3 regions of the Pseudomonas sp. GW821-FHT10C09 genome follow, and region 1 is predicted to be linked to each of the others. Evidence: predicted binding sites of a transcription regulator. Region 1 holds the regulator's gene; each other region holds the start of a gene.
The links. Region 1 encodes FliA, which starts transcription of late flagellar genes. Its sites were predicted from a motif close to CTAAAGTTTNNNNNNNNNNNGCCGNTAA; they were not measured.
Positions count from the first base shown of each region.

Region 2: a site for FliA is predicted at 2,365-2,392, ahead of AC07N8_RS14195 (methyl-accepting chemotaxis protein). Genes of this name have one in related genera too.
Region 3: a site for FliA is predicted at 2,083-2,110, ahead of flgM (flagellar biosynthesis anti-sigma factor FlgM). Genes of this name have one in related genera too.

Region 1 is NZ_JBWKNG010000007.1:113,240-122,909, forward strand. It holds gene motD (flagellar motor protein MotD) at 1-459, opposite strand, end outside; gene AC07N8_RS08990 (flagellar motor protein) at 475-1,215, opposite strand; gene AC07N8_RS08995 (protein-glutamate methylesterase/protein-glutamine glutaminase) at 1,215-2,354, opposite strand; gene AC07N8_RS09000 (chemotaxis protein CheA) at 2,404-4,656, opposite strand; gene AC07N8_RS09005 (protein phosphatase CheZ) at 4,711-5,499, opposite strand; gene AC07N8_RS09010 (chemotaxis response regulator CheY) at 5,522-5,893, opposite strand; gene fliA (RNA polymerase sigma factor FliA) at 6,061-6,801, opposite strand; gene fleN (flagellar synthesis regulator FleN) at 6,798-7,628, opposite strand; gene flhF (flagellar biosynthesis GTPase FlhF) at 7,745-9,079, opposite strand; gene flhA (flagellar biosynthesis protein FlhA) at 9,091-9,670, opposite strand, start outside.
Region 2 is NZ_JBWKNG010000012.1:52,869-62,538, forward strand. It holds gene ctpM (methyl-accepting chemotaxis protein CtpM) at 1-624, opposite strand, end outside; gene AC07N8_RS14190 (Na+/H+ antiporter family protein) at 824-2,140, opposite strand; gene AC07N8_RS14195 (methyl-accepting chemotaxis protein) at 2,434-4,581, shown strand; gene AC07N8_RS14200 (sensor histidine kinase) at 4,731-6,044, opposite strand; gene AC07N8_RS14205 (response regulator transcription factor) at 6,041-6,709, opposite strand; gene AC07N8_RS14210 (PepSY domain-containing protein) at 6,713-7,018, opposite strand; gene AC07N8_RS14215 (PepSY domain-containing protein) at 7,018-7,326, opposite strand; gene AC07N8_RS14220 (patatin-like phospholipase domain-containing protein) at 7,599-8,678, shown strand; gene queD (6-carboxytetrahydropterin synthase QueD) at 8,763-9,119, shown strand; gene AC07N8_RS14230 (alpha/beta fold hydrolase) at 9,331-9,670, shown strand, end outside.
Region 3 is NZ_JBWKNG010000024.1:41,732-51,401, forward strand. It holds gene AC07N8_RS23160 (MFS transporter) at 1-298, shown strand, start outside; gene AC07N8_RS23165 (flagellar brake protein) at 364-1,110, opposite strand; gene AC07N8_RS23170 (flagella synthesis protein FlgN) at 1,203-1,670, opposite strand; gene flgM (flagellar biosynthesis anti-sigma factor FlgM) at 1,720-2,046, opposite strand; gene flgA (flagellar basal body P-ring formation chaperone FlgA) at 2,214-2,975, opposite strand; gene AC07N8_RS23185 (chemotaxis protein CheV) at 3,058-3,990, shown strand; gene cheR (protein-glutamate O-methyltransferase CheR) at 4,037-4,864, shown strand; gene flgB (flagellar basal body rod protein FlgB) at 5,230-5,637, shown strand; gene flgC (flagellar basal body rod protein FlgC) at 5,641-6,084, shown strand; gene flgD (flagellar hook assembly protein FlgD) at 6,100-6,825, shown strand; gene flgE (flagellar hook protein FlgE) at 6,857-8,173, shown strand; gene AC07N8_RS23215 (ribonucleoside-diphosphate reductase subunit alpha) at 8,465-9,670, opposite strand, start outside.

The sequences.
Region 1 (9,670 bases):
GATGTTGAACGCGTTGTCGCTGGGCATGGCATCGCCACTGCCAAACAACAGGCTGGAATTGAGCTCGATCTCGACCCACAACTCGTTACCGCGCACGGTCATCTGGTTGGAGCTGATCAGGTCACCGAACGCGGCGCTGATGTCATCGGCGATGCTTTTGAGCGGGTCACTGGAACCGGCAACACCGGCATCGACCTGTTCGCTGTCTTTCACCAACGGCTTGGCAGGGGTCACCGTCATCGGTCGCTCTTCGCCGACCGGGATCGGCTTGAGCGAGCGATCGGCGTCGGTGAAGACCCCGATCAACGCTTGCGAGATGACTTTGTACTTGCCTTCGTTGATCGAAGAGATCGAGTACATGACCACGAAGAACGCGAACAGCAAGGTAATGAAATCCGCGTAGGACACCAGCCAGCGTTCGTGATTGACGTGTTCTTCAGGTTGGCGACGACGAGCCATAATCCATTACCCCCATCAATCCATGAAGCCCTGAAGCTTCAACTCAATAGAGCGAGGGTTTTCACCTTCGGCGATCGACAGGATCCCTTCCAGCAACATTTCGCGATAACGCGACTGACGCAAGGCCACAGACTTGAGCTTGGAAGCAATCGGCAGCAACACCAGGTTGGCACTGGCCACACCGTAGATGGTGGCGACGAAGGCCACGGCAATGCCGCTGCCCAGTTGGGTCGGATCGGCCAGGTTGCCCATGACATGGATCAGGCCCATCACCGCACCGATAATCCCGATGGTCGGCGCGTAGCCGCCCATGCTTTCGAAAACTTTGGCGGCTTCGATGTCGCGGCTTTCCTGGGTGTAGAAATCCACTTCCAGAATGCTGCGAATCGCTTCCGGTTCGGCACCGTCAACCAGCAGTTGCAGGCCTTTGCGCGAGTAGCTGTCGGGTTCGGCATCGGCCACCCCTTCCAGACCGAGCAAGCCTTCCTTACGGGCCGTCAGGCTCCAGTTCACCACCCGATCAATGCCACCGGCCAGGTCAACGCGTGGTGGAAACAGAATCCAGCCAAGGATTTGCATGGCACGCTTGAAGGCGCTCATCGGCGATTGCAGCAAGGCTGCGCCGATGGTGCCACCGAGGACGATCAAGGCTGCCGGGCCGTTGGCCAGCGCGCCGAGGTGGCCGCCTTCAAGGTAGTTGCCGCCAATGATGGCGACGAACGCCATGATGATGCCAATCAGGCTTAAAACATCCATCAGATACACGCCTCGACCAGGTGCTTGCCAATATCTTCCAGCCCGTAGATCGCGTCGGCGAGATCGGCTTTGACGATGGCCATCGGCATGCCGTAGATCACGCAGCTGGCTTCATCCTGAGCCCAGATCGCACTGCCGCTCTGCTTGAGCAGGCGAGCCCCTTCACGACCGTCGGCGCCCATGCCGGTCAGCACGACCGCCAGAACTTTGTCGCCGTAGGACTTGGCCGCTGAACCAAAGGTGATGTCCACGCTGGGTTTGTAATTCAGACGTTCGTCGCCCGGCAGGATTTTCACCGCGCCACGGCCATCGATCATCATTTGTTTGCCACCCGGTGCCAGCAACGCCAGGCCAGGACGCAGGATGTCGCCATCCTCGGCTTCCTTGACGCTGATGCGGCAGAGCTTGTCCAGGCGTTCGGCGAAGGCCTTGGTGAAGGCCGCCGGCATGTGCTGGATCAACACCAGCGGTGCCGGGAAGTTGGCCGGCAATTGGGTCAGCACCCGTTGCAGCGCAACCGGACCGCCCGTGGACGTGCCGATGGCCACCAGTTTGTAGGCCTTGCGTTTCGGTGCAGGCGACGATGGGCCGGACGACACAGGCGCATGGGTGCGTGCCGGAATCGGTGCCGGCGCAGGACGCGACGGTGCGTGGCTGCCGTAACTGCTGGCGCTTGCAGGCGCAGGCGTCGGGGCAGGTGCGGCGACCGGGGCCGGTGCACTGTAGGTATTGGCGCGACGGTTACTGCGCGAAATGCTCAGGATCTTTTCGCACAGCAGTTGCTTGACCTTCTCCGGGTTACGGGAGATGTCTTCGAAATTCTTCGGCAGGAAATCCACGGCGCCGGCATCCAGCGCATCGAGGGTCACCCGGGCGCCTTCGTGTGTCAGCGAGGAGAACATCAACACCGGCGTCGGGCAGCGCTGCATGATGTGTCGAACGGCGGTGATGCCGTCCATCATGGGCATTTCGTAGTCCATCGTGATCACGTCCGGCTTGAGGGCCAGGGCCTGATCGATCGCCTCTTTTCCGTTGGTCGCCGTTCCGACGACCTGGATATTCGAATCCGCTGAAAGAATTTCCGAGACGCGGCGGCGGAAAAACCCCGAATCGTCCACCACCAGGACTTTGACTGCCATAAACACTCCGTTAGACGGAGCGAGGCTCAGTCGCCCCGCTCCACCAGAATCAAATACGCCGCGTGGCGTAACGCTTGAGCATGCTCGGAACATCGAGAATCAGCGCAATACGGCCGTCACCGGTGATGGTGGCGCCCGACATGCCCGGGGTTCCCTGGAGCATTTTGCCCAATGGCTTGATGACCACTTCTTCCTGGCCCACCAACTGATCGACGACAAAGCCGATCCGCTGCGTGCCCACCGAAAGGATCACCACATGGCCTTCGCGCTGCTCTTCGTGAGCGGCGGAGCTGACCAGCCAGCGCTTGAGGTAAAACAGTGGCAGCGCCTTGTCGCGCACGATCACCACTTCCTGACCGTCCACCACGTTGGTGGTCGACAGGTCGAGGTGGAAGATCTCGTTGACGTTCACCAGCGGGAACGCAAACGCCTGGTTGCCGAGCATGACCATCAGCGTCGGCATGATCGCCAGGGTCAGCGGGACCTTGATGACGATCTTCGAGCCCTGGCCTTTGGTCGAGTAGATGTTGATCGAACCGTTGAGCTGGGAAATCTTGGTTTTCACCACGTCCATGCCCACGCCACGACCCGACACGTCGGAGATCTCGGTCTTGGTCGAGAACCCTGGTGCGAAAATCAGGTTGTAGCACTCGGTGTCGCTCAAGCGATCCGCCGCGTCCTTGTCCATCACACCGCGTTTTACCGCGATGGAACGCAGGACGTGCGGGTCCATGCCTTTGCCGTCATCGGAGATCGACAGCAGGATGTGGTCGCCTTCCTGTTCCGCTGCAAGGATCACCTTGCCGCCACGGGACTTGCCCGAGGCTTCGCGCTCTTCCGGCGACTCGATGCCGTGGTCGACCGCGTTGCGCACCAAGTGGACCAGCGGGTCGGCCAGGGCCTCGACGAGGTTCTTGTCGAGGTCGGTTTCTTCGCCGACCAGTTCCAGGTTGATCTCTTTCTTGAGCTGGCGAGCCAGGTCGCGAACCAGACGCGGGAAGCGTCCGAAGACTTTCTTGATCGGTTGCATCCGGGTCTTCATGACCGCGGTTTGCAGGTCAGCCGTGACCACGTCGAGGTTCGACACAGCCTTGGACATGGCCTCGTCGGCACTGTTGGCACCCAGGCGAACCAAACGGTTACGCACCAGTACCAGTTCGCCGACCATGTTCATGATTTCGTCGAGACGCGCGGTATCGACCCGCACGGTGGTCTCGGCTTCGCTGGCCGGTTTTTCCGGCGGCGGCGCAGCCGGAGCACGGGCCGGGGCCGGTGCAGCGGCGGCAACCGGTTTCGGCGCCTCGACTTTCGGTGCCTCGGCTTTTGGATCTGGCACCTTGGCCACGGGTGCCGCTGCCTTGGCAACGGGCGCCGCAGCAGTGACAACAGAGCCTGTCGCCACGTCGGTGAACTTGCCTTTACCGTGCAATTCGTCGAGCAGCGATTCGAACTCGTGATCGGAGATCAGATCCCCGCCCGCCGCCGCTGCAGTTGGCGCAGGTGTAGCCGGAACCGAAGCAATGGCCGACTCCAGCGCGTCCACCGCAAAGTTGCCCTTGCCGTGCAGCTGGTCGAGCAATGCTTCAAATTCGTCGTCGGTAATGTCGGAGCTGTCGCCCGCCGCTTTCGGTGCAGCCGGTGCCGCTGGCGCAGGGGCCACGGCGTCGACGGCGAACTGGCCTTTGCCGTGCAGTTGATCGAGTAACGACTCGAACTCGGCATCGGTGATTTCGTCGCTGGCAGCGGCATCGCTGGCAGGCGTTGGTGCAGCCACTGGCGCTTCGGCCTGAGCCTTGACGGCATTCAGCGAGTCCAGCAGTTGTTCGAATTCGTTATCGGTGATGTCGCCCGATTCGCTTTCGGCGGCAGGTGCTTCAACCACTTCAGCAACCGGTGCAGCTTCATCTGCGGTTTGCGGCTCGGCCAGACGGGCCAGGGCCTCCAGCAATTCAGGTGTCGCAGCGGTGACCGGGCTACGCTCGCGGACTTCGCCGAACATGCTGTTCACCGCGTCCAGCGCTTCGAGGACCACGTCCATCAGTTCCGAATCGACGCGACGCTCACCCTTGCGCAGGATGTCGAACACGTTCTCGGCGATGTGGCAGCACTCCACCAGCTCGTTGAGCTGGAGGAAGCCGGCGCCCCCTTTTACAGTGTGGAAACCGCGAAAAATTGCATTGAGCAAGTCCGCATCATCCGGTCGGCTTTCCAGCTCGACCAGTTGTTCGGACAGTTGCTCTAGAATCTCGCCGGCCTCAACCAGGAAATCCTGAAGGATCTCTTCATCGGCGCCGAAGCTCATTAAGGGGGTGCTCCTACAGGTCTAAAAACCTAAAAAACCTAGAATGCTGAAACGCTAAAATCCCAGGCTGGATAGCAAATCGTCCACATCGTCCTGACCGGACACAACGTCTTCTCTTTTATCGGCATGAATCTGCGGACCTTCACCCTGAGAGAGATGTTTTTGTGGATCTTTTTCGGCGAGCATCGATTCACGGTCATGTTCGATACCCGCAAAGCGGTCTACCTGGCTGGCCATGAGGACGAGCTTGAGCAAATTGCTTTCAACTTCGGTGACCAACTGGGTCACGCGCTTGATCACCTGACCGGTGAGGTCCTGGTAATCCTGTGCCAGCAGGATGTCGTTGAGGTTGCTCGACACCGTGCGGTTGTCCTCGGTGCTGCGTGTCAGGAAACCGTCGACGCGGCGGGCCAGCTCACGGAACTCTTCAGCCCCGACTTCGCGGCGCATGAACCGGCTCCAGTCCGTGCTCAACGCCTGGGCTTCTTCGCTCAGGCTGTTGACCAGCGGCGTGGCGCTTTCCACCAGGTCCATGGTGCGGTTGGCCGCGGCCTCGGTCAGCTTGACCACATACCCCAGGCGCTCGGTGGCGTCCGTGATTTGCGACACTTCCTCGGCTTGCGGCATGTTCGGGTCAATCTGGAAATTGACGATCGCGCTGTGCAGCTCGCGAGTGAGCTTGCCCACTTCCTGATACAGGCCACGGTCACGGGTCTGATTGAGCTCATGGATCAGTTGCACAGCCTCGCCGAACCTGCCTTTTTCAAGGCTGGCGACCAGTTCGACGGCATGTTTTTTCAGGGTCGATTCAAAATCGCCCTGTGAAGATTCTTTATGCTCCATAGCTCCCCCGTGGCGCAGTGGATCAACCGATGCGTTCGAAAATCTTCTCGATTTTTTCTTTCAACGCCTGGGCCGTGAAGGGTTTGACCACATAGCCGTTTACGCCGGCCTGGGCCGCTTCGATGATCTGCTCGCGCTTGGCTTCAGCGGTCACCATCAGCACTGGCAGGTGCTTGAGCTTTTCATCGGCGCGCACGTGGCGCAGCAGATCGATACCGGTCATGCCAGGCATGTTCCAGTCCGTTACCAGAAAGTCGATGCTCCCGCTGTTGAGAACCGGAATGGCAGTAGTGCCATCGTCAGCCTCGACCGTGTTGGTGAACCCAAGGTCACGCAACAGGTTTTTTATGATCCGCCGCATCGTTGAGAAGTCATCAACGATGAGGATTTTCATGTTCTTGTCCAATTCGACCTCCAAGCAGTCTTAAACGCGCCCAGCACCTGGACGCGCCATTTCAATCAATTCGGCAATTCACTCGATGACTGTCTGGAGCACAACAGATCGCGACCGGTGCCGTTCAAATCCGCACCAGCCCCGTTCGCAGTGTCCCCACACTGCCTTCAGCGCGCTCGCCACTCCCCCAAACGCCCCCGCAAACGGGCCGCGCACTGGCTGTGTAACTGGCTGACCCGCGATTCGCTGACCCCCAGGACCTCACCGATTTCCTTGAGATTCAACTCTTCGTCGTAGTACAGCGCCAACACCAGTCGCTCGCGCTCCGGCAAATTGGCAATCGCGTCCGCCAGCGCCGCCTGGAAGCGTTCATCTTCCAGATCGCGTGACGGCTCGAGATGAGCACTCGCGCCATCCTCATGCAGCCCTTCGTGTTCGCCGTCCTGCAACAGATCGTCGAAACTGAATAAGCGGCTGCCCAGGGTGTCGTTCAAAATCCCGTAATAATCGTCGAGACTCAATTGGAGTTCGGCCGCAACCTCGTGATCTTTAGCGTCACGGCCGGTTTTAGCTTCAATAGAGCGAATTGCGTCACTGACCATACGGGTATTTCGGTGGACCGAGCGTGGCGCCCAGTCCCCCTTGCGTACTTCATCGAGCATGGCGCCGCGGATTCGTATGCCCGCGTACGTCTCGAAACTTGCGCCTTTGCTGGCGTCGTATTTGGTCGACACTTCAAGCAGGCCGATCATCCCGGCCTGGATCAGGTCTTCAACCTGGACACTGGCCGGCAGACGGGCCAGCAAGTGGTAAGCAATGCGTTTGACCAGTGGCGCGTAACGCTCGATCAGCTCGTACTGCGCGTCACGTGCCGACTTCTTGTAGAGGTTGTAGCCACTGGCTGTCATAGGACGGGTCCTGCGGTCTGTTGCACGAGGCGCTCGACGAAAAACTCAAGGTGCCCGCGCGGGTTGGCAGGCAGCGGCCAGGTATCAACTTTCTGCGCGATGGCCTTGAACGCCAGGGCGCACTTGGAACGCGGGAAGGCTTCATACACGGCACGTTGTTTCTGCACAGCCTTGCGCACGCTTTCGTCGTAAGGCACCGCGCCGACGTATTGCAAGGCCACGTCGAGAAAGCGGTCGGTGACCTTGGTCAACTTGGCGAACAGGTTGCGACCTTCTTGCGGGCTCTGGGCCATGTTGGCCAGGACGCGGAAGCGGTTCATGCCGTAATCGCGGTTAAGCAGTTTGATCAGCGCGTAGGCGTCGGTGATCGAGGTCGGCTCGTCGCAGACCACCAGCAAGACTTCCTGCGCTGCGCGAACAAAACTGACTACCGAGTCACCTATGCCCGCAGCGGTGTCGATCACCAATACGTCGAGGTTGTCGCCGATGTCGCTGAAGGCCTGGATCAGGCCGGCGTGTTGAGCCGGGCTCAAATGAACCATGCTCTGGGTGCCAGACGCGGCCGGAACGATTCGAATACCGCCCGGGCCCTGCAACAGAACGTCGCGCAGCTCGCAGCGGCCTTCGATCACGTCGGCCAGGGTACGTTTGGGTGTCAGTCCCAGCAGGACGTCAACGTTCGCCAGGCCCAGGTCAGCGTCCAACAGCATGACGCGACGGCCGAGCTCAGCCAGGGCCAGCGACAAATTCACTGACACGTTAGTCTTGCCGACGCCACCTTTGCCGCCGGTCACCGCGATCACCTGTACGGGATGCATGCTGCCCATGTTATTTCTTTACCTTGTCTTGCATAGACGGAGGCCACATTACTGGCTGCGCGTTCGCAAATGGAACAATGCATGGCAGACCATCGATGTAGGTACAAAAACTGTTCATTACTACCTTAGCCAACCTGCTTGGTCGGGCTGTGGTAAATATCAGCGAACATGTCAGCCATGGCTTCTTCGCTGGGTTCTTCCTGCATTTGTACGCTTACGGCGCGACTGACCAACTGATGACGGCGCGGCAGATGCAAATCATCCGGGATCCGCGGGCCATCGGTCAGGTACGCCACCGGCAATTCATGACTGATCGCCAGGCTCAGCACCTCGCCCAGACTTGCCGTTTCATCCAGTTTAGTCAGGATGCAGCCAGCGAGCCCGCAGCGTTTGTAACTATGATAAGCGGCTGTTAGAACCTGTTTTTGGCTGGTGGTTGCGAGCACCAGGTAATTTTTTGATTTGATGCCACGCCCGGCCAGGCTTTCGAGCTGCATGCGCAGGGCTGGATCGCTGGCCTGAAGGCCTGCGGTATCAATCAGCACCACGCGTTTGCGCAGCAGTGGCTCCAGCGCCTGAACCAGCGATTGGCCCGGATCGACGTGGGTCACCGACACATTGAGAATGCGCCCCAGCGTCTTGAGCTGCTCCTGGGCGCCAATGCGAAAGCTGTCCATGCTCACCAGCGCGATGTTCTGCGCGCCGTACTTGAGCACGTAACGGGCTGCGAGCTTGGCCAGGGTGGTGGTCTTGCCCATGCCGGCAGGACCAACCATGGCAATCACGCCGCCTTCTTCCAGCGGCTCGACTTCCGGGGTAGCAATCATCCGCGCCAGGTGCGCCAGCAACATGCGCCAGGCCTGACGGGGTTCATCGATATCACCGATCATCGCCAACAGATCGCGCGACAACGGGCCGGACAGGCCGATGCGTTGCAGGCGACGCCACAGGTTGGCCTGGGCCGGACGGCTACCTTGCAGCTGATTCCAGGCCAGCGAACCGAGCTGTACTTCCATCAGTTCGCGCAGGCTGTTGAGCTCGAAACGCATCGAGTCGAACGCACGTGGATCCACGCCGCCAGCAGCCGGTGCCGGAGCAGGCGCGGAGCGACGCGGTTCGGCGTAGGTCGGTTCGATCAGTGGCTCGGCAGCGGTCAGTGGCAGGCCGGCGAACAACTGGCGATTGGTGGTCTTGTCGCCTTCGGTCTCGCCATCGCCACGCAGGCTCAATTCAGCCTGGGCAGTGACGATGCGCGATTGGGTCTTGCGCAGCTCATCCTCGAGTTCCATGTTCGGAACACGCGGGGCCAGCGCCGACAATTTGTAATCCAGCGCAGCCGTCAGCTCGACACCACCGGCAATCCGGCGATTGCCGATAATGGCGGCATCGGCGCCCAGCTCATCACGAACCAGTTTCATGGCCTGACGCATATCGGCGGCGAAAAAACGCTTAACTTGCATAAACCACTACCTCAGCCGTTGGGCCCTACTGTCGCAACGATGGTCACTTGCTTGTTGTCAGGGATTTCCTGATAAGCCAACACATGCAAACCCGGGACTGCCAGTCGGCCAAATCGCGACAACATGGCGCGAACCGGGCCGGCCACCAGCAGAATCACCGGTTGACCTTGCATTTCCTGACGCTGCGCCGCATCGATCAACGAGCGCTGCAGCTTCTCTGCCATGCTTGGCTCCAGCAGAACGCCCTCTTCCGAGCCTTGTCCTGCCTTCTGAAGACTATTGAGCAATATCTGTTCCAACCTTGGCTCCAGGGTGATCACTGGTAGCTCGGAGTCAGTGCCTACAATGCTTTGGACGATTGCGCGGGATACGCCGACCCGCACAGCGGCCACCAAAGCGGCAGTATCTTGACTCTTGGCGGCGTTGTTGGCGATCGCCTCGGCAATGCTGCGAATGTCCCGAACCGGCACCTGTTCGGCCAGCAGCGCTTGCAACACTTTGAGCAGCTGCGACAGCGAAACCACGCCCGGCACCAATTCCTCAGCCAGTTTAGGCGAGCTTTTGGCCAGCAATTGCATGAGTTGCTGGACT
Region 2 (9,670 bases), on a different contig from region 1:
GCTCAGCAGCACGCCTTCCATGCGCTCCTGAACCTTGGCTTCCACCAGCGCGACTTGCGCTTCGATGCCGTCGAGGTTGACCGACGTACCCACCGCCATGTCCCACTTCGACAGGTATTCGGTGTAGCCCAGTTTAGGCACCAGCACTTGGGTGTTGCCGGGCAGTGGCGAGCTGTATTGCAGGTAGTGCGTCCCGTCCTTGGCGACTTTCACCAGGTCGCGGTTGACGTAGACGCCGTTCGGGTCGCGGTTGTCCTTGAAGCTCTGGCCCACGCCTTCGGGGCTGTTGGCCTTGAACAGGCGAACCGTGTTGGAGTCGTAGCCGAAGAAGTAGCCTTCCTTGCCGTAGGTGATGCTCGACAGCAACTTGATCACCTGCGCCCGCGCGGCATCATCGCCGGGGGCGGCGGCGTCGTAGAGCGGTTTGATCGTGGTCATGGCCACGGCCACGTAGCTTTGCAGAGTGGCCTTGGCGTCGTTGAGCAGGCGCTGGCGCGTTTCCTCGACTTCCTTGTGCGCCTGTTCCTGAAGCACGAACAGCGTGGTCAGGCTGATAACCAGGGCAAAGAGCAACACCGGGAGAACGGCAAGGGACAGGACTTTAGCCTTCAGGCTCATGCGCATGACGGTTCACTCTTTTGGTTTTGTTGGCGTGGTTAAAGGCTTTAACGGCACGCCGGGCCAAAAGTTGAGCGCGGCCCCCTGTGGGAGCGAGCCTGCTCGCGAAAGCGGTGTGCCAGTCGATGTTGATGTTGACTGATACACCGCTTTCGCGAGCAGGCTCGCTCCCACATTTAGTCCACTGTGATGAGGGAGAACGGGGTTAGAGAATCATCGCGGCCACCCAACCAAACGCCAGCAGCGGCAGGTTGTAGTGCAGGAACGTCGGGACCACGGTGTCCCAGATGTGGTGATGCTGGCCGTCGATGTTCAAACCCGAGGTCGGGCCCAGCGTCGAGTCAGAGGCTGGCGAGCCGGCGTCACCCAGGGCGCCGGCCGTGCCGACGATGCAGACGATGGCCAGCGGGCTGAACCCCAGTTGCACGCACAGCGGCACGAAAATCGCCGCCAGGATCGGCACGGTGGAAAACGACGAACCGATGCCCATGGTCACCAGCAAGCCGACCAGCAACATTAACAGCGCGCCGATGCCCTTGCTGTGGTTGATCCACGAGGCCGAGGATTCCACCAGCGTCTGCACTTGGCCGGTGGCTTTCATCACTTCGGCAAAGCCGGAGGCGGCGATCATGATGAAGCCGATCATCGCCATCATCTTCATGCCTTCGGTGAACAGGTCATCGGTTTCACGCCACTTCACAATGCCCGACACCGAGAAAATCAGGAACCCGGCCAGGGCGCCGATGATCATCGAGTCCAGCAGCAACTGAATAATGAAGGCCGCCACAATGGCCACGCCCGCGACCATCAGGCTCAGCGGGTTGTACTGCACCGCGACCTGTTCGACTTGCTCGATTTTTTCCAGGTCATAGACGCGCTTCTTGCGGTAGCTGAAAAACGCCACTGCTAGGCCGAACACCATGCCCAGTGCCGGGATGCCCATGGCGTGGGTGACGTTGATGCCGCTGATGTCCACACCGCTGCGGGCGACGTTGGCCAGCAGAATCTCGTTGAGGAAGATGTTGCCGAAGCCCACCGGCAGGAACATGTACGGGGTGATCAAACCGAAGGTCATCACGCAGGCAATCAAGCGGCGATCCAGTTGCAGCTTGGTCAGCACGTATAAAAGCGGCGGCACCAGTAGCGGGATAAAGGCGATATGTATCGGCAGAATGTTCTGCGAAGCGATGGCCACCACCCACAGCAAACCGATCAGCAGCCACTTGACTTGACCGCCACCGCTGGCGTGTTGCCGATCGACCATCGCCAGGGCCTTGTCCGCCAGGGCATGGGCCATGCCGGACTTGGCAATCGCCACGGCGAACGCGCCGAGCAGGGCATAGGACAACGCCACCGTCGCCCCGCCGCCGAGGCCGCTGTTGAAGGCTTTGAGCGTGGCGTCGATGCCCAGGCCACCGGTCAGGCCACCCACCAGCGCGCCGACAATCAGCGCGATCACTACGTGCACGCGGGACAGGCTGAGAATCAGCATGATGCCGACCGCGGCGATTACAGCATTAATCATCGTTACCTCAAGGCAAGCGAAATGAGCTCAGCCGGCAGTCTGCGAAGAGCCGCCAGCGGATCAAGGAATGAGTTTTATTAGAGGGCGCGCACTGTGCCGCAGAGTGGGCCCGGTGTCAAAGCGCGAGGGTCTGGCTGAGGTGTTACGGACTGTGATGTCCATGTGGCGAAGGAGCTTGCTCCCTCGCCACAAACCTGGTGGTTTCTTAATTGTAACCATGGATAAAGAAAGCAGATTTGCGGCCGCTACAGTGCAAAGTCTCAGATATTTATCGAATAAAGGACGTCTCCATGTCACTAAGACAACTTTCCATCCAATGGAAAATCACCCTGCTGGCCGGGCTTTGCCTGGCCGGCATCGTGACCCTGCTGGTGGGGCTTTCGCTGTACCGCATGGAGCACAGCTCCGCGATGGTGAAAGCCTCAAGCATGGAGATGCTCACCGAAGCCGCCCAGGCGCGGATCGAATCCCAGGGTGAAAACCAGGCGCTGCTGATTCGCCAGCAGTTCATGGATGCCTATCAATATGGCCATGGTTTCTCGCGTCAGGTGCTGTTCCTGCGTGATCAGGCGGAAAAGCGCTTCCTGGACGCCTTCGACCTGCGCGAAGACCTGACCCGCCAGGTCAAGTCGGCCCTGCAAGCCAACCCCGAGCTGCTCGGCCTGTCGCTGGTGTTCGAAGCCAATGCGCTGGACGGCAAGGACGAACTGTTCAGCGGCCAGGCGGAACTCGGCAGCAACGACAAGGGCCGTTTCGCCCTGTACTGGTCACAGCCGACTCCGGGCAAAGTGAAATCCATGGCGCTGCCGGAAAGTGACATGGCTGACACCAGCACCGGCCCCAGCGGCGAACCGGCCAATGCCTGGTTCACCTGCCCGCGCACGTCGCTCAAGCCGTGCGTGATCGAACCGTACTTCTACGTGATCGACGGCCAGAACGTGCTGATGACCAGCATCGTGTTCCCGCTGATGGTCAACGGCAAAGTGATCGCCTCGCTGTCGGTGGACATCAACCTCAACAGCCTGCAGGCCATGAGTCAGGGCGCGAGCAAAAAGCTCTATGACGGCCAGACCAACGTCAGCATCCTCAGCCCGGTCGGTTTGCTCGCCGGCTACAGTGCCGACGCCAGCAAACTCAGCCAGCGCCTGGACAGCGTGGACAAGGCCAACGGCGCCGAGCTGATCCGCATGCTCGCCGGCAGCAGCAAAACCGAAAGCCTGCACAACGATCACCAGTTGAAAGTGCTGGCGCCGTTCCAGCCGATTCCCGGCGGAAAATCCTGGGGCGTGCTGCTCGACGTGCCGGAAAAAGTCCTGGTCGGCCCGGCCGAGATCCTGAAAAAACAACTCGACGACAGCAACACCACCGGCACTCTGGTCGAGCTCAGCCTCGGCGTGCTGGCCGCGTTGATCGGCCTGTTGCTGGTGTGGCTGATGGCCCGCAGCGTGACCAAACCGATCCTCGGCGTGGCCCACATGCTGGAAGACATCGCCAGCGGCGAAGGCGACCTGACCCGGCGCCTGGCCTATGACAAAAAGGACGAACTGGGCCAATTGGCCGGCTGGTTCAACCGTTTCCTCGACAAGCTGCAACCGATCATCGCCGAGGTCAAACGCTCGGTGCAGGACGCGCGCAGCACGGCGGACCAGTCGTCCGCCATCGCCACCCAGACCAGCGCCGGCATGGAGCAGCAATACCGTCAGGTCGATCAGGTCGCCACCGCGTCCCACGAAATGAGCGCCACCGCCCAGGACGTCGCCCGCAGTGCCGCGCAAGCCGCGCAGGCGGCCAAGGATGCTGATCAGGCGACTCGCCGCGGGTTGACCGTGATCGACCAGACCACCACCAGCATCGACCACCTCGCCGCTGACATGAGCGCGGCCATGGTGCAAGTCGAAGGGCTGGCGGCGAACAGCGAGAAAATCGGTTCGGTGCTGGAAGTGATTCGCGCGATTGCCGAACAAACCAACCTGTTGGCTCTCAACGCTGCCATCGAAGCCGCCCGTGCCGGTGAGGCCGGACGCGGTTTTGCCGTGGTCGCCGATGAAGTGCGCAATCTGGCGCGCCGCACTCAGGAATCGGTCGAGGAAACCCGCCTGGTGATCGAGCAATTGCAAAGCGGCACCCAAGACGTGGTCGGCTCGATGAACAACAGCCATCGTCAGGCTCAGGGCAGTGTCGAACAGGTCAGCCAGGCCGTGACCGCGTTGCGCCAGATCGGCGAGGCGGTGACGGTGATCAGCGACATGAACCTGCAGATTGCTTCGGCGGCGGAAGAACAGAGCGCGGTGGCGGAAGAGATCAATAACAACGTGGCAACGATTCGCGACGTGACGGAATCGCTGTCGGGGCAGGCGAATGAATCGGCGCGGGTGAGCCAGTCGCTGAACAGCCTGGCAAATCAACAGCAGAGTCTGATGGATCAGTTCCGGGTCTGACCCGGCTATCGCGTCAGCTGAAGATCAAAATGTGGGAGCGAGCCTGCTCGCGAAAGCGGTGTGTCCGGTAACAGAGATGTCGACTGACACACCGCCTTCGCGAGCAGGCTCGCTCCCACAGGGGATTTTTGGTGGGGTTTGGATTGGGGTCAGCGTTTGGGGAGTTCGATCACGACCTTCAACCCGCCCCACTCGCTCTCCTCCAACCGCAGTACCCCGCCCCACGTGTCGACGATGTCGCGCACAATCCCCAGCCCCAACCCGTGCCCATCCGTCTGTTCATCCAGCCGCGTACCGCGACTGAACACTTGCGCCCGCTGGTCCGCGGGAATCCCCGGCCCATCGTCTTCGACGCTCAACTCAAACCCGTCCACCGTCTCGACCACACTCAAGCGAACCTCGGCATCCGCCCATTTACAGGCGTTGTCGAGCAAGTTGCCGAGCAGTTCAAGCAAGTCCTCACGGTCCCACGGCAGCTGCAAACCGGCCGGTGCGCGGTAGCTGAGCGCCAGGTGCTCGCCATGAATCATGTTCAACGTCGCCAACAGCCCCGGCAGTTCTTCATCACAATCAAACAACGCCCCCGGCAGCGCGTCGCCGGACAATCGGGCGCGGTTGAGTTCGCGATTGAGGCGTTGCTGGACCTGTTCCAGCTGCTGTTTGAGGATCTTGCGCAACTCGGGATGAGCGTCGAGTTTTTCGCTGGACGCCAGGCTCAACAGCACCGCCAGCGGGGTTTTCAAGGCGTGACCGAGGTTGCCCAAGGCATTGCGCGAACGCTTGAGGCTGTCTTCGGTGTGCGCGAGCAGATGGTTGATCTGTGCCACCAGCGGCTCAAGTTCCACCGGCACCTGATCATCCAGTTGCGAGCGCTGGCCTTGTTGCAGCTGGGCGATCTGTTCGCGGGCCTTTTCCAGCGGGCGCAAGGCGCGGCGCACAGTGATGCGTTGCAACAGCAAAATCAGCAACAACCCCGCCAACCCCAGCCCCAGCCCCACTTGCTGCATGCGTTTGAAGCTCTCGCGCACCGGCGTGTAGTCCTGCGCGACGCTGATGGAAATCGACTGGCCAAGGCGTCGATAGTCGGAACGCAACACCAGTAACTGCTGCCCTTCCGGCCCCAATTGCAGGTTGCTGTGCAGGCCCGGATGCTCCAGCCGTGGCAATTCCTGATCCCACAGCGAACGGGAACGCCAGTGGTTATCGTCGAAGTCGATGCGGAAGTAATGCCCGGAGAACGGGCGTTGATAGGCCGGCGACAGGTGCCGCTCATCCAGTTGCAAGCCTTGCGGCCCACGGACCAGCGCCACCAGCAGGTTTTCACTGTCGTTGCGCAGCCCGGCTTCGAGGTAGCGCTGCAAGCCCATTTCGAACAACCACAAACTGGTTTGCGCTAACACCAGGCCGACGACGACCATGACGCTGATCAGTCCCAGGCTCAACCGGCGCTGGATCGACCTCACTGAGCAGCCCCGCCGAACAGGTAACCCTGACCGCGACGGGTTTCGATCACGCTGCGACCAAGTTTGCGGCGCAGGTGGTTGACGTGAACTTCCAGCACGTTGGAATCGCGCTCGGTTTCACCGTCGTAGAGGTGTTCGGCGAGGTGGCTTTTGGAGAGGATCTGTTCGGGGTGCAGCATGAAATAGCGCAGCAGGCGAAACTCGGCGGCGGTCAGCTGAATGTCGGCGCCATCGCGGGTCACGCACTGACGGCCTTCATCGAGGTGCAGCCCGGCCGCCTTGAGCGTCGGCTGATTGGCCTGGCCGTGGGAGCGACGCAGCAGCGCCTGAACCCGCAGGTGCAATTCTTCTGGATGAAAGGGCTTGGTCAGATAATCGTCGGCACCGGCCTTGAGGCCTTCGATGCGCTCGGCCCACGAATCGCGTGCGGTGAGGATCAGCACCGGCGTCGACAAACCGCCATCGCGCCATTGCTTCAGCACCTCAAGCCCCGACAAACCCGGCAGGCCGAGGTCGAGGATGATCAAATCATAGGGCTCGCTGCTGCCCTGATAGACCGCATCGCGACCGTCGGCCAGCCAGTCCACCGCATAACCCTGACGATTGAGGCCGGCCATCAGTTCGTCGGCCAACGGCACGTGGTCTTCCACCAGCAGCAATCGCATCGATCAGTCTTCCTTGTCTTTGAGTAAACGGCCGGTGGTGGCCTCGATGTCCAGCTCGCGGACCACGCCCTCGGCGGTCAGCAACTCGACTTCATAAATGTAGACGTCGTGCTTTTCTTCAAGCTCGGCTTCCAGCAGTTTGGAACCGGGATAGCGATCCAGCGCCTGCTGCAGCAGTTGCTCCAGTGGCAGGATCACCCCTTGCTGGCGCAGGCGCAGGGCTTCGTCCTGGTCGAGGTCGCGGGCCATGACCACCGAACAAAACGCCAGAAGCAGCAGCGCCATGCGTGAAAACGAAAACACCTTCATTACGTATCCTGATGATCCTTGAGAACCTGGCCGCTGACGGCGTCTAATTCCAGGTCCCACTCGATGCCCTGTGGGTCGCGCAGCTCAACCTGATAAATGTACTTGCCGTACTCTTCTTCCAGTTCGGTCTGGGTCACCGTCGAACCGGGGTGTTTGGCCAGAGCCGTGGCGTTGAGCTTCTCGAAAGACACAATGGTACCAGCGTCACGCAGCCTCAGGGCTTCGTCGGGACCGAGGTCGCGAGCGTGGGCGAGGCTGGCGGTCATGGCAATGATCGAGGCGGTGAACAGGGCAGTCAGGGTTTTCATGGGTGTCTCCGTATTTTTATGTGTTGCCTACGAAGGGCACCTTAGCGAGCTGAACTTAATTGAAACTGAATTGCCATCATGAAAGATGGCAACACGATATTGCAGACGTCACCCGAAACCCTGTGGGAGCGAGCCTGCTCGCGAAAGCGTCGGAACACGCAACATTAACGTATCTGACCCACCGCTTTCGCGAGCAGGCTCGCTCCCACAGTGGATTGGTGGTGTTGCCCGACCTGTTTATAATCTTGCGCTTGCCAACCATCGAGACCGGTATGACCGCCATCCACATCAAGTTCCCTTCCCTGACCCTCAAGGCCGGCCCGCGTGCGTTGGCGCGCATCCGCAAAGACGGCTTGAGCGCCGCCGACGTCGGCACGCTGCCGGGGGCCGCCGGTGGCCCCAAGGCATTGGGGATTCAAGGGCTGGACCTGGCGTTGTTTGGCGAATGGCTACCGGCCGCACCGCGCGAACGTTCGCTGATTGGCGCCTCGGTCGGTTCCTGGCGCTTCGCCAGTGCTTGTCTGCCGGACGCCGCCGAAGGCATCCGGCGCCTCGGGCATTTGTACACCGAGCAGAACTTCGCCAAGGGCGTGACCATGGCGCAGATCAGCCAGAGTTCGCAGCGCATGCTCGATGAACTGCTAGACGGCCGCGATGCCTCGATCCTGAGCAACGCGAATTACCGACTGAACATCATGGTGGTCAAAAGCCACGGCAACCTGGCCGACGATCATCGCGGCCGGCTCGGGCTGGCGCTGGGCTCGGTGATCGCCGACAACCTGCGCGGTCGCGCGCGACTGTCGCGGCACTTCGAACGGCTGATCATTCACGACCCGCGCCTGGCCCCGCCGGTCAATGCGCTGAACGACTTTCCGTCGCGCTTCGTTGCGCTGAACGCCGGCAACCTGCGCCAGGCGCTGCTGGCGTCGGGTTCGATCCCGATGGTGATGGAAGGCGTGCGCGACTTGCCCGGCGCCGGTGCGGGGACGTTCCGCGATGGCGGACTGCTCGACTATCACCTCGACCTGCCCTACAGCGGCAACGACATCGTGCTGTATCCGCATTTCACCGACCGGGTGATTCCCGGCTGGTTCGACAAGACCTTGCCGTGGCGCCGCGCCTGCCCCGCGCGCTTGCAGGATGTTCTGCTGCTGGCGCCGTCGAAGGAGTATCTGGCGCGCCTGCCCTACGGCAAACTGCCGGACCGTAACGATTTCAAGCGTTTCATGGGCGATGCGCCGGCCCGGCAAAAATACTGGCGCGCCGCCATGGACGAAAGCCGTCGCCTCGGCGATGAATTCCTCGAACTGGCCGCCAATGGTCGCCTCGGCGAGCGCTTGCTGACCCTTTAGTCAGTGTTTCGCCCGCAGCTCTGGTAAACTCGCCGCCTGCCCACATCGCCGCGGCGATCGCCACCTGACAGAGCTGAAACTACTGTGGAAATTTTCAAGGAATTTACGTTCGAATCCGCCCACCGCCTGCCTCACGTACCGGAAGGCCACAAATGCGGTCGCCTGCACGGTCACTCGTTCAAAGTGGCGATCCACTTGAGCGGCGACCTCGACCCGCACACCGGCTGGATCCGTGACTTCTCGGAAATCAAGGCGATCTTCAAGCCGCTCTACGAGCGCCTGGACCACAACTACCTGAACGACATTCCCGGCCTGGAAAACCCGACCAGCGAAGTGCTGGCCAAATTCATCTGGAATGAATTGAAGCCCCTGCTGCCGGAACTCAGCGCGATCCGCATCCACGAAACGTGCACCAGCGGCTGCATCTATCACGGCGAGTAACCCGCTCCAACAGACAACACAAATCCACTGTGGGAGCGAGCCTGCTCGCGAAAGCGGCGTATCAATCGACATATTCATCGCCTGACACACCGCTTTCGCGAGCAGGCTCGCTCCCACAATGAGACTGCGTTTCGTCAGTGAATGATCAAGCCACCTTCATCGGTGGCTTTTTTATGCCTATGCTTTTTGCCTCGCCCAAGAGGACACGCACATGGCTGACTGGCTGCTGGACCGCCAATACCGTTTCAACGGGCACCGCATTCACTACGCCGTGCACGGCGACGGCCCGCCGCTGGTGTTCGTACACGGCACGCCCTTCTCTTCCTTCGTTTGGCACCGCATCGCCCCGCACTTCATCGGCACGCACCGGGTGCATTACTTCGACCTGCTGGGCTATGGCCAATCCGAGAAGATCGACGGCGACGTGTCGCTGGGCGTGCAGAACGAGTTGCTCGCGCATTTGCTCGATCACTGGGCCATCGAGCGGCCCGACGTGGTCGCCCACGATTTCGGCGGTGCCACCGCGTTGCGCACGCACCTGTTGAACGACA
Region 3 (9,670 bases), on a different contig from region 1:
TTTCAGTTTCTTCGCGATGGTGCTGGTGTGGCGGATCCGTCCGAAAGCAGTTACCAACCTGCATCAGGTCGACGATGCGCCGCTGCATCACGTGGCCATGCCGGACAGCATGTCGAGTTCGCCGCTGGTGGTGTGCCTTGACCCGCGTGTCGACGAGCAGATCGTTCAGGAACAGATGCACAGTCCGCCCCATCCGGAAGCGGAGCCTGACCCGGACGTGGAGCCGCAAGACGAGCCGACGCCACCGGAAGACCCGGACGCCGGTCGCGAACAAAGCTTCACGGAAGCCAGACCCTGATAGTTGAGGCATAAAAAACGGGCAGTCACCGCAAGGGACTGCCCGTTTTTTGTTGAAGCGTTGTATCAGAGATCGTCTTTGTCGAAGCGCCGTGCTTCACGCTGCAGCTGATACACGAAGCGCTCGACCTGACGCTGCACCAGCCCGCTCATGTTGTGAAAGCGGATGCCAGCGAAGGTGGTGGAGATCCTTTCTTCGAAGTGCAGATAACGCAGCTCAACCGGGGTGGTCATGCTGCCAAAGGGCAGGTCGGCGACGAAGCGGTCGTAGACCTGGCCCAGTTGCAGTCGGCCGGTGATGTCGCCGTCAAAGCGCAGCTTGCAGCCGGTGGCGGAAATATCCAGCAGCTTGCCGCTGACCGGGAACTTGAGCTTTTCACCGCCCAGTTCGACGTTGACCAATTGCGCCAGTTTCAAGGCAGCCCGGAAGGCGTTGCGGCGCTGGTGGTAGACCACTTCGTCAGGCAGTTTGCCGCGATAGCAGCGGGTGTCGCTGAATTCGTCGATGCTCAGCGGGCCGTTGCTTTCCCAGGCGATGCGCACGCCGTCGTGGAAGCCTTCGACCCGAAACGACTCGCCCGCCAGCAGATAGCGTTCGCCATCGCGGGGCACCATTTCGTCCAGGGCAATCGTGTTGTTGTCCCGGTCAACCTCAACCAGATAGCTCTGGAAGCGCTGGTTACGTTCGTGGAACGTAATGATCAGCGGGTCATGGCTTTCTTGCAGCTGCCGCAGGTTACCCGCGATCTCCATGGGCGTGGAGAGCACCTTGGGTGGCTGCGGAGCATCTTCCGCGGTTAAGGCATTGGACACGGTTCATCGTTCTCCGGACAAAATGTGACAGCGCATGGCCAGCATACTGCCAGCATGTGGCGCGTCTTGAAAGTGCGAACTCATCAACAGGTTCATGCCTGACTGAGCGGGCGCGGCTTCGCTAGCTTGGCGGTTGATCCGCGGGCATCGTAAAGCGCGGGTGGTTCGCCGCCGGTGAGGATCTTCAGCTGATTGGCCGTGGCGGCCTGCTGGACCAGGATCGACTGACCATTATTGACATTGATGGCCTGGCACTGCGCCAGAAGGTCGGTCAGGGCATCGCTTTGCGCAAGTAACTGGTCACCGACGCTGGATTGGCTGGCGAGTTGCTCCAGCCCCTTGCGATTGGTGGGCAGATTGAGGCTGGCGAGGACTTCGCTGCGCTTGCGGCCATGCTGTTCGAGCAGAATGATCATTGCCTGTTTGCGCGCCAGAATGTCTTCGAGCAGTGGCATGTCGCGACCATGCAAGGCGAGAGACTCGGTTTGCAGTAACTCCAGCAAGTGTTGCGCTGGAGCAAAGTCGTCGATGATCAGTTGCAGTAAATTAGTGTCGTGCATGGCTGGCCTTGGGGTTTAAGCGTCCAAAAGCCTGGCGCAGGCCGGGGGCCTAGCGCTGGGCTTCGAAGTTGAGCAGTTTGCTGGCTACACGGTTGCTGTCGACTTTATAGCTGCCATCGGCAATCGCTGCTTTCAACTCGGCCACGCGGGCATTGTCGACGGCAGGCTGATCGCGCAGCTTGTCAGTGACCTTCTGCAACTGTTGAGCCTCATTGCTGAGGTGTACCGATTCCCCGCTTTTGGCGGTACTGGCCTGTTCGGCCGGGGTATTCAGCGGCGCGGATTTGCCGGCTTCGGCAGTGTCCTTGTTGGCGCTGGTACGCGTACTGCCGGTCAGTGACGAGGAACTGTTCAAACGGCTGAAATCGATGACCATGATAAAAAACCTCTGGGAATTTGGACGCTTGCCATGTTTTCGGCTCTCCCTGCAAAAACTTTAGGCCCATTTATCAATGAGCCTGCATGCGCCAGCGCATTTCCTGCGTGAGGCACAGTTTAGGGAACAGCCACGGCCAGCGCCATGTTTTCGCAAGGGCAGAATTTCTACATGGCCACTTCCACCTGGCCCGGCGCCATGACCTGCGCCTTGATGACCCGTTGGGAGTTGAGGTTTTTTACCCGGATCTGTTCACGCAACCCGCCATTGGACAGGGCTTCGCCCGGCATGCGCACGCTGAGCGTGCCACTGCGGGCGGTAATCACGACCTGGTCGCCTTTGGAAATGACTTCGGCCTGTTCGAGATGGACCAGCGTCAGCACCTGATCGGCGACCGTTGGTCGGGTAAGTTTCTGCCCGATCGCCTGATCCGTCGAGGTGAAGTAGCCCTGGCCGATCAGGCTGATGTCTCGTTCGCGCAGCATGACGTCGCCCGGCTCGATAAAGCCGGCGCGCTTGAGCGGTCGGGTGGTGGTGACGACGTCGCGAAACAGGCGGACTTGAGCGGGCACGAACACCGTCCAGGGTGAGGTGCTGTCGCAACGAACCTTGACCGTGACCCGACCAATCGGGATCGCCGGGCTCTCCAAAGTGGCTGTCAATTCCTTGTCGCACATGGGCATTCGCAGGCGCGGATCGAGCTGCTTGACCTCGATCTCATAACGACCTTCGGTTTGACTGGTCGCCAAATAGTCTTCTACGGTGAACTCAAGAAAGCCCTGAGTGACGCCGATAAGCATGTCAGGCAAGGTAACTGCGTCAGCAAGGGCAGGGCTGCCAGCGTTGAACAGGCAGACGGCCGACATCGCGCAAAGCACTTGGCGAGCGTTTGATGTCAGGCGTCGGAAAAATGTCGGTTCTGTGTTCATAAGAGTTAAAAAGCAAGCGCCGTGCCGTTTAGCAATGAACGTGCGTCGCAACACACTTAAGCGTTGGTGTAGGAGTCTGTGCATGGCTGGTGTAATGGATGCGGTAAACCAGCGCACGCAACTGGTAGGGCAGAATCGCCTGGAGCTGCTGTTGTTCCGTCTCGACGGCCAGCAGCTCTATGGGATCAACGTGTTCAAGGTTCGGGAAGTGCTGCAATGCCCAAAGCTCACGCTGATGCCAAAATCCAGTCCTGTCGTGTGCGGTGTGGCAAATATCCGGGGGGCGACCATTCCGATTCTTGATCTGGCCATGGCGACCGGCTCCGGCGCGCTGAAAGATCAAAGCAATCCGTTCGTGATCATCACCGAGTACAACACCAAGACCCAGGGTTTCCTGGTGCGCTCGGTGGAGCGCATCGTCAACATGAACTGGGAAGAGATTCATCCGCCACCCAAGGGCACGGGGCGCGATCACTACCTGACGGCTGTGACTCGGGTCGACAATCAGTTAGTCGAAATCATCGACGTCGAGAAAGTCCTCGCGGAAGTGGCGCCGACGCCGGAAGCAATTTCGGTTGGTGTGGTCGATGTCGAAACCCAGCACAAGGCCTTGTCCTTGAAGGTCTTGACCGTCGATGACTCGTCCGTGGCACGCAAACAGGTAACCCGTTGCCTGCAAACGGTCGGTGTCGAAGTGGTGGCGTTGAACGACGGCAAGCAAGCGCTGGACTATTTGAAAAAGCTGGTCGATGAAGGGAAAAAGCCGGAAGAAGAGTTCCTGATGATGATTTCCGACATCGAGATGCCGGAAATGGACGGGTACACCCTCACGGCCGAGATCCGCAACGACCCGCGCATGCAAAAGCTTCATATCATCCTGCATACTTCGTTGTCGGGGGTATTCAATCAGGCGATGGTCAAGAAAGTCGGTGCTGATGACTTCCTTGCCAAATTCCGTCCTGATGACCTGGCATCCCGGGTAGTCGACCGGATCAAAGCAGCAGATATCAGCTAGGGGCCTTCTGCCCCTGGTGGTTAACACGATTTAAGAGGCGGCATCTTTGTCTACGGGTAATTTGGATTTCGAACAGTTCCGGGTCTTCCTGGAAAAAGCCTGTGGCATTTTGCTCGGTGAAAACAAGCAGTACCTGGTCTCGAGCCGTCTCAACAAACTGATGGAACAGCAAGGCATCAAATCCCTGGGTGAGCTGGTCCAGCGCATCCAGACCCAGCCGCGCAGTGGTTTGCGCGAGATGGTGGTGGACGCGATGACCACCAACGAAACCCTGTGGTTTCGTGACACCTATCCGTTTGAAGTGTTGAAGAACAAGGTATTGCCTGAAGCGATCAAGGCCGCACCCGGCCAGCGTTTGCGGATCTGGTCCGCGGCGTGTTCGTCGGGTCAGGAACCGTACTCGCTGTCGATGTCCATCGACGAGTTCGAGCGCGTCAACATGGGCCAGCTGAAGATGGGGGCGCAGATTGTCGCCACCGACCTGTCCGGCACCATGCTGACCAACTGCAAGACCGGCGAGTACGATAGCCTGGCGATCGGCCGTGGCCTGTCGCCCGAGCGTCTCCAGCGTTACTTCGACCCGAAAGGGCCGGGGCGCTGGGCGATCAAGGCGCCGATCAAGAGCCGCGTGGAGTTTCGCTCGTTCAACCTGCTGGACAGCTACGCGGCCCTCGGCAAATTCGACATCGTGTTCTGCCGCAACGTGCTGATCTACTTCTCCGCCGAGGTGAAGAAGGACATCCTGTTGCGCATTCACAGCACGCTCAAGCCGGGCGGCTATCTGTTCCTCGGCGCGTCCGAAGCGCTGAACGGTTTGCCAGACCATTACCAGATGGTCCAGTGCAGCCCGGGGATCATTTACCAGGCGAAGTGATTGGTTGGCGGCATACAAAAAAACGGGAGTCCTCAGGGGCTCCCGTTTTTTTTGCCGATGATTTCCCGCCAACACCACTAAACCCTGTGGGAGCGAGCCTGCTCGCGAAAGCGCTGGGTCAGGCAATGCAGATAGATGTCGACTGACAGGACGCCTTCGCGAGCAGGCTCGCTCCCACAAGGGATCTGCGTTGCTCTTGAGAAAGCGGCAGAAAAGCGGCATCCAGCGGAAACCGGTTGCCGCTTTTCTGGCATTGCCGCCCTTGCCACTGCCCGCAAAGCCCCGGTTTTCGGGCTTTTTCGATTTGGCACGCGGCTTGCTATGTCTCTGTTACGAAAAATCAGGTCACCCGAAGGTTTCCCGACATGAGCATCAGCTTCGATAAAGCGCTCGGTATCCACGAACAAGCCCTGGGCTTCCGCGCTCAGCGTGCCGAAGTCCTGGCCAACAACATCGCCAACGCCGACACCCCGAACTACAAGGCTCGGGATCTGGACTTCTCCAAAGTGCTCGCCGCACAGAACGAGAAAACTAAGGGCGGTACTTTTGCCTTGAACATGACCAACAGCCGTCATATCGAAGCTGAAGGCCTGGGCAATGGCGACGAGTCGCTGCTGTATCGCACGCCGATGCAACCGTCGATCGACCAGAACACCGTGGACGCCCAACTGGAACAGTCGAACTACGCGGAAAACGCCGTCGGCTTCCAGGCCAGCTTCACCCTGCTCAACAGCAAATTCAAAGGGCTGGTATCAGCCCTGCGCGGAGAGTAATTCATGTCTCTATCCAGTGTTTTCAACATTGCCGGTAGCGGCATGAGCGCACAAACCACGCGTTTGAACACCGTGGCCTCGAACATCGCCAACGCCGAAACCGTCTCGTCGAGCATCGACCAGACCTATCGCGCCCGTCACCCGGTGTTCGCCACCATGTTCCAGGGCGGCCAGAACGGCGGCAGCGATTCGCTGTTCCAGAGCCAGGACGCTGCCGGTCAAGGCGTGCAAGTGCTCGGCGTGGTCGAAGACCAGAGCAACCTCGAAGCGCGTTATGAGCCGAACCATCCCGCTGCCGACGCCAAGGGCTACGTCTACTACCCGAACGTCAACGTCGTCGAAGAAATGGCCGACATGATTTCCGCGAGCCGTTCGTTCCAGACCAACGCCGAAATGATGAACACCGCCAAAACCATGATGCAGAAGGTCCTGACCCTCGGTCAGTGATAAGGGGCGACTCAGATGAGTGTTACCGATACCACCAGCGGCTTGAGCCTCAAGGATGTCCTGGCCAACTCTTCGGTCAAGACCAATAACACCAGCAGCGACGGCCTGGCCGGAGCCACTAACAGTGCCACCGGCAATAAAGCATTGGGCAAAGATGCCTTCCTGCAATTGCTGGTGACTCAGCTGAAAAACCAGAACCCGCTGGAACCGCAGGACAACGGCGCGTTCGTCGCTCAGTTGGCGCAGTTCAGTAGCCTGGAAGGCATCACCACGCTCAACGATACGGTCAGCGGCATTGCCGGCAACTACAACTCGTCGCAAGCGTTGCAGGCTTCTTCGCTGGTGGGTCGTTCGGTCGTCGCCCAGACCGACACCGCGGTGGTCGATACCTCCAAGAGTTTCAACGGTACAGCAGTCGTACCGGCCTCGACGAACCCGGTCACGATCAAGATCACGGACACCGATGGCAAAGTCGTTCGCACCATCGATCTTGGCAGCCAGCAAGCCGGCAACGCCGGTTTCATCTGGGACGGCAAGAACGATGCGGGTGAAGTGGCCAAGGCCGGCACCTACAAGTTTGCAGCTACCGCGACTTACGACAGCCAGGCGACCTCGCTGGTGACTTACCTGCCGGCAACCGTCAACAGCGTGACCATCAGCCAGACCGGCGGTGAGTTGATGCTGAACCTGGCAGGCCTGGGCAGTGTTGCCCTGTCCAAAGTACAGACCATTGGTATATAGAGCCGACTAACACGGCACAAAGGAGTGGAATATGTCTTTCAATATCGGCCTTAGCGGTCTCTATGCAGCCAACAAACAACTGGACGTCACCGGCAACAACATCGCCAACGTCGCGACCACCGGTTTCAAATCGTCCCGTGCAGAATTCGAAGACGTGTACTCGGCCACGCGCCTGGGTACCGGCAGCAAGACCGTCGGCAACGGCGTGCGTCTGGCCAACGTTTCCCAGCAGTTCGGCCAGGGCGACGTGAACAACACCGGCAACGTGTTGGACATGGGTATCCAGGGCAACGGTTTCTTCGTCATGAGCGACAACGGCTCGCTGAGTTACACCCGTGCCGGTGCGTTCAAGACTGACGCCCAGAACTACGTGGTCGACAACAACGGCCGCCGCTTGCAGGGTTTTGGCGTCGACGCCAACGGCAAGATCATCAACGGCGTGCTGACTGACCTGAAAATCGACACCTCGAGCCTGGCGCCGCACGCGACCACTCGTGTCGACCAGACGATGAACCTGAACTCCTCGGACCCACTGCCGACAGTGACGCCGTTCAACGTCAAAGACACCAACAGCTACAGCAAGACCATTTCCACCCCTGTGTTCGACACGCAGGGTAACCAGCACACGATGGACCAGTACTACGTTAAAAATGCGGCGTCCAACTCCTGGACTGTCTACACCTACATGGACGGCCGTAGCCCAACCAACCCGCTGGCTGAGCCGCCGGTGCCGATCACTGCTGACCTCACCTTCAATCCTGATGGCAGCATCAAGACCCTGGTGGGCGGTGCGGGCTGGACGCAAACCGGTACCACCCTGACCATGACAGGCTGGAAGCCGGGCGTGCTGGTTAACGCCAACACCAACCCGCCAACCTGGGCCCTGAACGGCTCGGACGCAGCCGCGGCCGGTATCGCGTTCGACATGACCAAAACCACGTCGTACGCTTCGCCAACCGCACGTACTGCGCAGTACCAGGACGGTTACGCGACAGGCCAGATTTCCAGCCTGACCATCGACGAAAGCGGTGTCATGACCGCCAACTTCACCAACCAGCAAACCAAGGCCATCGGCCAGGTCGCCATTGCCAGCTTCGCCAACGAACAAGGCTTGCAGCCAATTGGTGGTACTGCCTGGAAAGAAACCTTCGCCTCGGGCGTGCCTGGCATCGATGCTCCGAAAACCGGTACCTTGGGTTCGGTTGTGTCCAACTCGCTGGAAGAGTCCAACGTCAACCTGACCAACGAACTGGTTGATTTGATCAAGGCGCAGAGCAACTACCAGGCGAACGCCAAGACCATCTCCACCCAGAGCACCATCATGCAGACCATCATTCAGATGACTTGATGCCTGATAGCGCTGCATAAAGAACCCCTCGAAAGAGGGGTTTTTTTATGCCCGGGATTTGTCTCCGGATCTTGGTATTTCGGTTGTCTGGGCCGGCCTCTTCGCGAGCAGGCTCGCTCCCACATTTGACCGCATTCCTCCAGGCCAACCCGGTCTCCTGTGGGAGCGAGCCTGCTCGCGAAGAGGCCAGTGGGGGCGCCACTTTCCACCAGGCAAAAGAAAACCCCCGACCCATCCAGAGGATTGATCGGGGGTTTCAGGTCAGCGCCCTTCAGCGCCTACCGGCTCAGCTTATTGGCAAGCTTCGCAATCCGGCTCGTCGATGGCGCAGGCCTTTGGCACTGGAGCAGGGCCGGCAGGTGCTGCCAGGACCGAATCTTCACCTTGGTTGCCGCCGCTGGAAACAGCGTTCAGCTTGCCGGTGTTGATGGTCGACTTCTCGGTGCTGGTCGCGGCCAGGGCACGGAGGTAGTAAGTGGTTTTCAGACCACGGTACCAGGCCATGCGGTAGGTCACGTCCAGCTTCTTGCCCGATGCACCAGCGATGTACAGGTTCAGCGACTGAGCCTGGTCGATCCACTTCTGACGACGGCTTGCCGCGTCAACGATCCACTTGGTGTCCACTTCGAAAGCAGTCGCGTAGAGCTCTTTGAGTTCTTGCGGGATGCGCTCGATTTGCTGCACCGAACCGTCGTAGTACTTCAGGTCGTTGATCATGACCGAGTCCCACAGACCGCGAGCCTTCAGGTCGCGAACCAGGTACGGGTTGATCACGGTGAATTCGCCCGACAGGTTCGATTTCACGTAGAGGTTCTGGTAGGTCGGTTCGATCGACTGCGAGACGCCAGTGATGTTGGCGATGGTCGCGGTCGGTGCGATGGCCATGATGTTGGAGTTACGAATGCCTTTCTGTACACGGGCGCGAACCGGTGCCCAGTCCAGGGATTCTTTCAGGTCAACGTCGATGTACTTCTGGCCACGTTGCTCGATCAGGATCTGTTGCGAATCCAGCGGCAGGATGCCTTTGGACCACAGCGAACCCTGGAACGTCTCGTAGGCGCCACGCTCATCGGCGAGGTCGCAGGAAGCCTGGATCGCGTAGTAGCTGACCGCTTCCATCGACTTGTCGGCGAAGTCGACGGCAGCGTCGGAACCGTAAGGAATGTGCTGCAGGTACAGCGCGTCCTGGAAGCCCATGATGCCCAGGCCGACCGGACGGTGCTTGAAGTTGGAGTTCTTCGCTTGTGGCACCGAGTAGTAGTTGATGTCGATAACGTTATCGAGCATGCGAACAGCGGTGTTCACGGTGCGTTCCAGCTTGGCGGTGTCCAGCTTGCCGTTGACGATGTGGTTCGGCAGGTTGATCGAGCCCAGGTTGCAAACGGCGATCTCGTCCTTGTTGGTGTTCAAGGTGATCTCGGTGCACAGGTTCGAGCTGTGGACCACGCCCACGTGCTGCTGCGGGCTGCGCAGGTTGCACGGATCTTTGAAGGTCAG